Regions from separate parts of the Actinacidiphila glaucinigra genome, predicted to be linked through region 1. Evidence: riboswitches for the same ligand, from Rfam matches in the RefSeq annotation. Region 1 holds a riboswitch; the other holds the start of a gene.

Region 1 (3,391 bases):
CACCGCCGACGAGGTGCGCGCCGTCGCGGCGGCCACCCTGCGGCCCGACAACCGCGCCGCACTGGTCTACGAGCCCACCGGCTCGCCGGCCTCGGCCGGCGAGGACTCCGACGAGGACGAGGAGGGCGCGGACCAGTGACCGACGTCCACACCACCATGACGTTCCACCCCCAGCCGCGGCCGGGGCAGCCCAAGCCCTGGGACTTCCCGGCCCCCGAGCGGTCCACCCTGCCCAACGGGCTGACGGTGCTGCGCAGCCGGCGGCCCGGGCAGAAGGTCGTCGCCGTCGAGGTGCTGCTCGCGGCGCCGCTCGACGCCGAGCCCGAGGGCCTGGACGGCGTCGCCACGATGATGGCGCGGGCCCTGTCCGAGGGCACCGACAAGCACAGTGCCGAGGAGTTCGCCGCCGAGCTGGAGCGTTGCGGGGCCACCCTCGACGCCCACGCCGACCATGCCGGAGTCCGGGTCTCCCTGGAGGTCCCCGTCTCCCGGCTCGACAAGGGCCTCGGCCTGCTCGCCGACGCGCTGCGCGCCCCGGCGTTCCCGGACGGCGAGGTCGAGCGGCTGGTGCGCAACCGCCTCGACGAGATCCCGCACGAGCTGGCCAACCCCGCGCGGCGTGCCGCCATGGCGCTGTCCAAGGAGCTCTTCGCCGCCGACCTGCGCTGCTCCCGGCCGCGCCAGGGCACCGAGGAGACGGTCGCGCGCATCGACGCGGCCGCCGTCCGGGCCTTCTACGACACCCACGTACGGCCCTCCACCTCGACGGTCGTCGTGGTCGGCGACCTCGCCGGGATCGACCTGGAGGCGCTGCTGGAGAGCACGCTGGGGGAGTGGAGCGGCAAGCCCGCCGAGCGCCGCCCGCTGCCGGCGATCACCGCGGACGACACCGGACGCGTCGTGATCGTCGACCGGCCCGGGTCCGTCCAGACCCAGGTGCTCATCGGCCGTGCCGGCGCGGACCGCCACGATCCCGTCTGGGCCGCCCAGGTGCTCGGCACGTACTGCCTCGGCGGCACGCTGACCTCGCGCCTGGACCGCGTCCTGCGCGAGGAGAAGGGCTACACCTACGGCGTGCGGGCCTTCGGGCAGGTGCTGCTCTCCACTCCGGAGGGCACCGGCGTCTCCCTGCTCGGGATCAGCGGTTCCGTGGCGACCGACGTCACCGCGCCCGCGCTGGCCGACACCTGGCAGGTGCTGCGCACCCTGGCGGCGGAGGGGCTCACCGACGACGAGCGCGACGCCGCCGTACAGAACCTCGTGGGCGTCGCCCCGCTGCGCTACGAGACGGCCTCGGCGGTGGCCGGGACCTTCGCCGACCAGGTCGAGCAGTCCCTGCCGGACGACTTCCAGGCCAGGCTCTACGAGCGGCTGGCCGTCACCGGCACGATCGAGGCGACGGCCGCTGCCGTCAACGCCTTCCCCCTGGACCGGCTCGTGGTCGTCCTCGTCGGCGACGCCTCCGTCATCGCGGACCCGATCCGCGAGCTGGGCATCGGCCCGGTGGAGGTCGTCACAGGCGGCTGACCGGTACCGCCCACCGCGGCCCCGGGTGCCCTCGCGGCGCCCGGGGCCGCGGTGCGCCTGCGTCCGTGCAGCCGCCGAGGCGGGGGCCGCCGCCGGGTGGATCAGCAGGCCGCACGGAGGCCGTCCGCAGGCCGCGCCGGGGCCTTCCCGCAGGGGCGCGCACCGCCGGGGAGCTGCGGTGTCGCGGTATTGCGGACGGTTGCGACCGGTTGGCGGTGGGTGTGGCATCCCGCACATATTGCCGGATTTTTTTGGAGCCGGGAGCAACGCGCGGTTAGCGTCCTCGGGTTGCCCGGCGGAATCAGCCGCCACCCGCGGCACCGGAGCAACGATCGCCGAGTCCCCGTCGGGCGTGAGCCTGGGGAGCCGGGGACCCACCTGAGATGTCCCTGGGGTGAATCGGGCGGCGTGCCGCCGCCCGTAGGAGACCTTCCTGCTCCGAACCCGTCAGCTAACCCGGTAGGCGAGAAGGAAGGAAAGGATCTCCGCCTGCCCATGGCGTCGTTCTCCATACGCTCCACCCTGGCCGGAGCCGCCGCGCTGACCACCGTCACCACCGGCGCGTTCGTCGTGCCCGCCGCGGCCGCCGACGCCCGGACCGAGGGTTCCGCCTTCGCCCGCTGCGCCGCTGTCGCCGGGGACCTGGCCACGCACCTCGCCGACCAGGCGTCCGCCCAGCACCGGGCCGCCGTCATCGCCCGCAAGCACCACGCCGCCCACGTCGCGCGGGCCGAGCGCGCCGCGCGTGAGCGCGCCGCCGAGGAGGCCGCGGCCAAGGCCGCCAAGGCCAAGGCGGCCCGGGAGAGCGGTACCGCGCACGCGTCGCGCAGCGCCGCGGCCGGCCGCGCCACGCTCGGCGGCTGGGTGCTGCCCGTCGCCGGCTCGATCGGCACGCCCTACCGCGCGACCAGCAGCCTGTGGTCCTCCGGCTACCACACAGGTGTGGACTTCGTGGCCTCCGTCGGCACCCCGGTGCACGCCGCCGGCGCGGGCACCGTCGTCGAGGCGGGCTGGGGCGGCTCGTACGGCAACAACATCGTGATCCGCCACGCGGACGGCATGTACACCCAGTACGGCCACCTGTCCTCCCTGGGCGTGTCCGTGGGCCAGACCGTCTCCGCGGGTCAGCAGATCGGCCTGTCGGGCGCCACCGGCAACGTGACCGGGCCGCATCTGCACTTCGAGGCCCGTACGGCCCCGTCCTACGGCAGCGACGTGGACCCGCTGGGGTACCTGCGCTCCAAGGGCGTCCGCATCTGAGCCCGCATCCGAGCCATTTCCCTCCCCCCACACGAAGGCCCCGGTTCCCCCGCCGGGGCCTTCGGCATGCCGGCGCTTCCCGGCCGCGGGTGTGTCCAAAAATGCTCCATGAATTCAGGGCGGCCGTCGGAATCGGAGCCGTGCTGGAATAGAGTCGCGCCAGAAACGCCGGCTCCTCCGTTGCACGGGGATGAAAGGGTGGCCGTCGGCGCGCACCGAAAGGAACCTGCGATGTGGGGTCGGACGTGAACGGGACCGGCGGCGCGGGCCGGCGGATTTCGGCCCGGGCGGTGTGCGCGGCGATCCGCGACGACATCGTCAGCGGGTTCTTCGCGCCGGGGAGCCGGCTGACCGAGGAGCAGCTGGCCAAGCGCTACGGGGTGTCGCGGGTCCCGGTGCGCGAGGCGCTGCGCACCCTGGAGTCCGAGGGCTTCGTGCAGACCCGCCGGCACGCCGGGGCGTCCGTCGCGGAGCCCACCGAGCAGGAGGCCGCCGACCTGCTGGACATCCGGGCCCTGCTGGAGCCGCTGGGCGCCGCGCGGGCGGCGCAGCGGCGTACCGAGGCCCATGTGAAGGTGCTGCGCGGGCTCGTCCGGCTGGGCCA
Region 2 (3,391 bases), 4.8 Mb from region 1:
TCCTTACGCGCCTTTGCGGATGCCTGAGATGAAGGACAGCGACTGCTCACTCGACAGGGCATGGGAGCGCAACCGATTGAAGGCAGCACCGTACGCCCTGACGTCCTCGTGCTGATCCAGATAGAGACTACTCGTCAAATGGTCGAGAACAACCACGTCCAGATCAGCAATGCGCGGAAATGAGAAGATTACGAAAGGGCCTGTAACGCCTATATGCCCACCGGCCGAGAAAGGCAGCACCTGCAGATGCACATGAGGCAGTGAACCCAGCTCCACAAGATGGCTCAATTGCGCCGCCATCACTCCGGGACCCCCGACGCTGCGGCGCAGCACCGCCTCGTCCAGCACCGCCCACAGCTCCAGCGGCGGTTCGGCGCGCAGCACCGCCTGGCGGGCCATCCGCACCTGCACCAGGGTCGCGATCTGCCGCGGACCGAGTTGCGGGAGGACGGAACGGGTGAGCTCGCGGGCGTAGTCCGGGGTCTGCAGCAGCCCCGGCACCACCGTCGTCTCCAGTGTCCGCGCACGGCAGGCGTCGGTCTCCAGGGAGATGAAGTCCCGGTAGGCGGAGGGGAGTTCCTCCCGGAACTCATGCCACCAGCCGCGCCGGTCGCCCTCGCCCGCGAGGGCGGCGAGCATCTCCCGCAGTCGCTGGTCGCGCACTCCGTACACGTCCAGCAGCGCCGTGACGTCCTCGGGTCGCACTCCGCTGCGGCCGGTCTCGATCCGGCTCACCTTGGACTGGTGCCATCCCAGGCGCTGGGCGGCCTCACCGCTCGTGAGCCCCGCCGTGTCGCGCAGACGGCGCAATTCCGAGCCGATCTTTCGGCGGCGTACCGCCGGCACCTGCTGCATGGTGTGTGCACCTCCCGGTTCCCGGCACCCTCGCCGGTCCCCGAGCGAAGTCTGCCGCGCAAATACGTTCTCTCGTAGCAGAGTTCACCGCTTTGGGCGACAGATATATGCATATAGCTGTGGTGGCACCGGATTAAGGGCACGATGGGTGACACTCTGGCGCGTGAGTGCCGTACGGGGACGTGCCGCGCGGAAGGCGGGGCACGGCGCCTTCGGCCGTCGCGCGCGCGGCCACGGGCGCGGCGGGCGCCGGCGTCCTGGTCACGGCGGGAAAGGGACAGCGTCGCCATGGCAGACCACCAGGAAGCATCCGTCACCCTGCCGAGCGACCCTGCCTCGGTCCCCGCGGTACGCCGCTACGTGAGCGACCTGCTGGTGGAGTGGGGCATGTCCGAGGACTCGGACCCCGCCGACTCCGTGCGGCTCATCGTCTCCGAGCTCGCGACCAACGCGGTGCTGCACACCTTCGGCCAGTCGCCCACCTTCACCCTCGACGTCCAGCTGGACCGGGACGAGCAACTGCGCATCGGGGTCACCGACAGTCACCCACGGTGGCCCCAGCGGCTGCCCGCCGCCGTGCAGCAGGACAACGGCCGGGGCATGGTGATCATCCGTCACCTCACGGCGGAGGCGGGCGGTACGCTCCTGGTGACTCCCACCGCGGAGGGCGGCAAGACGGTGTGGATCAGCCTGCCCTGGGCCACCGCCACCGCCGCCGTCGAGTGACCCCGGCGGCCCTCGGTCCTCCCGGCCGAGCGGCAGCGCCTCGGCGCCCATCGGCACGAATCCCGCCGCCGTGAACGCCTGCACGCTCGCCGCGCTGCCGTTGGCGATCCGCGCCCACGCCATTCCGCCCTCGGGGCGATGTGACGTGCCGTCGGCCCCGTGTCCACAGCGCCGGTCGCGTCGCCCGGGAGCCCCGGCTCCCGGGCGACGCGACCGGGGTCACTTCACCCGGCCGTACCAGACACTGCGGCTCCAGATCTTCTCCAGCCGCACCCGTCCGCCGGGCTTGGGGGAGTGCCAGATCTTCCCGTGCCCGGCGTACATCCCCACGTGGTAGACGTTGCTCCCGTAGTGGAAGAAGACCAGGTCACCACGGGTCCGTGCGGACTTCCGGATGTGCCGGACGCTGTTGTACTGCGCCCCCGCGGTGCGAGGGAGCTTCTTGCCCGCCTTCTTGAAGGAGTAGAAGGTGAGCCCGGAGCAGTCGAACCTGCCGGGACCGGCGGCCCCGTACTGGTACAGCGCGCCCTTCTTGGACGCCGCGATCTTCAGTGCCTTGGCGGAGACCGTCGCCGCCTCGGCCTGCTGGGCGAGTTCGGGCAGTACCGCGGGACCGGCAACGGCGGCCGCCGTGAGGGCGGATACCGCCCCCAGCCGGCACAGGACCCCGGACATGGCTGTCGGCGCACTCATGCGCAACCCTTCGTCGTCCGCCTGCGAAGGATGACCTGTCGGGTTCGGGCAGGCGAAGATGCCCGGCCGCGGATGCGGCTTCACCCCAAGGGTCCGGCGACCGGCGCCGGACCCGTCGTGCTCGGGTCCTCCGCTCCTGCCGATGCGTCGTCGTCGACCTGGCATCCGCGCGGCGGCAGGATTCGGCGTCCGCGCGGACCGCCCCGCCGGGATGGCGGGGGCTTGTCGTCGAAGGGATGATCACCCACCGAAGCGTCCGATTCCCAGCGCAACCGGTCGAATGTGAGTCTGTTCACGACTCACCTATTCGGGTGGACTCCACGACACATGGCCCGGACTGACGACTCGAAAGGAGTCGAACACCAGGGACGGAGCGTCAGATTCCGGATGTGTGCGGCCATATCGCGCAACTCGGGGCCACTCGGCCGTCCACGACAGATACAACGATCGGGCGAGTCCATTCGGTTCGAGTTCGTGCCGCCCGAACGGACCAGTGTGTCGTGACGCTCCGTCAGCGAGGCCTTGACGGCGGCAAGGCGACCTGCCCCGCGCGCCGTTCGCCGTCGAGCACCCGCAGCGCCCGTTCCATCGTCGCCGTGTGCACCTCGTTCTCCCCGCGCGTGTGCATCAGCGTCAGCGCGTCACGCAGCTCCGCGGCCCGTCCCACCAGGGCCTGCGCGGCGCGCAGCGCCCCGTAGGTGTCCCTGGAACGGGACGGGTTGATCCGGCCCAGCAGGTCCACGACCCCCAGATAGGCGTCGACGAGCTCGCCCTCGGCCCGGGTCAGGGCCGGGAGCGGGGGCAGTTCGGGCACCACCGCCGGTCACCGCAGGGCGCGCGGTGCGCGGCCTGCGCCGTCCTTGCGGCTCATCGTCAGCCGGTCCACCAGGCCGTAGGCGAGCGCCGACGGGGCGTCAAAAATGGTGTCCCGTTCGATGTCGGCCCGGATCCGCTCCGGGTCCTGCCCGGTGTGCCTGACCAGCAGCTCCTCCAACTGGTCGCGCCGGCGGAGCAGTTCCCTGGCCTGGATCTCCAGGTCGGCCGTGGTGCCCTGGATCACCTCGGCGAACGAGGGCTGGTGGATCAGCACCCGCGAGCCGGGGGTCGCCAGCCGCTT

The links. Region 1 has a riboswitch for cyclic di-AMP ahead of OIE69_RS12390 (M23 family metallopeptidase). Riboswitches for the same ligand answer to the same signal wherever they lie in the genome.
Region 2: linked by a shared signal. The riboswitch ahead of OIE69_RS34475 (C40 family peptidase) and the one ahead of OIE69_RS12390 (M23 family metallopeptidase) in region 1 are both predicted to bind cyclic di-AMP.

Annotation. Positions count from the first base shown of each region.
Region 1 covers NZ_CP109144.1:2,828,360-2,831,750, reverse strand. The annotation lists gene OIE69_RS12400 (M16 family metallopeptidase) at 1-139, shown strand, start outside; gene OIE69_RS12395 (M16 family metallopeptidase) at 157-1,527, shown strand; cyclic di-AMP (ydaO/yuaA leader) riboswitch at 1,851-2,007, shown strand; gene OIE69_RS12390 (M23 family metallopeptidase) at 2,023-2,787, shown strand; gene OIE69_RS12385 (GntR family transcriptional regulator) at 3,021-3,391, shown strand, end outside.
Region 2 covers NZ_CP109144.1:7,649,444-7,652,834, forward strand. The annotation lists gene OIE69_RS34465 (helix-turn-helix domain-containing protein) at 4-855, opposite strand; gene OIE69_RS34470 (ATP-binding protein) at 1,144-1,581, shown strand; gene OIE69_RS34475 (C40 family peptidase) at 1,801-2,274, opposite strand; cyclic di-AMP (ydaO/yuaA leader) riboswitch at 2,278-2,434, opposite strand; gene OIE69_RS34480 (hypothetical protein) at 2,786-3,091, opposite strand; gene OIE69_RS34485 (ATP-dependent Clp protease proteolytic subunit) at 3,098-3,391, opposite strand, start outside.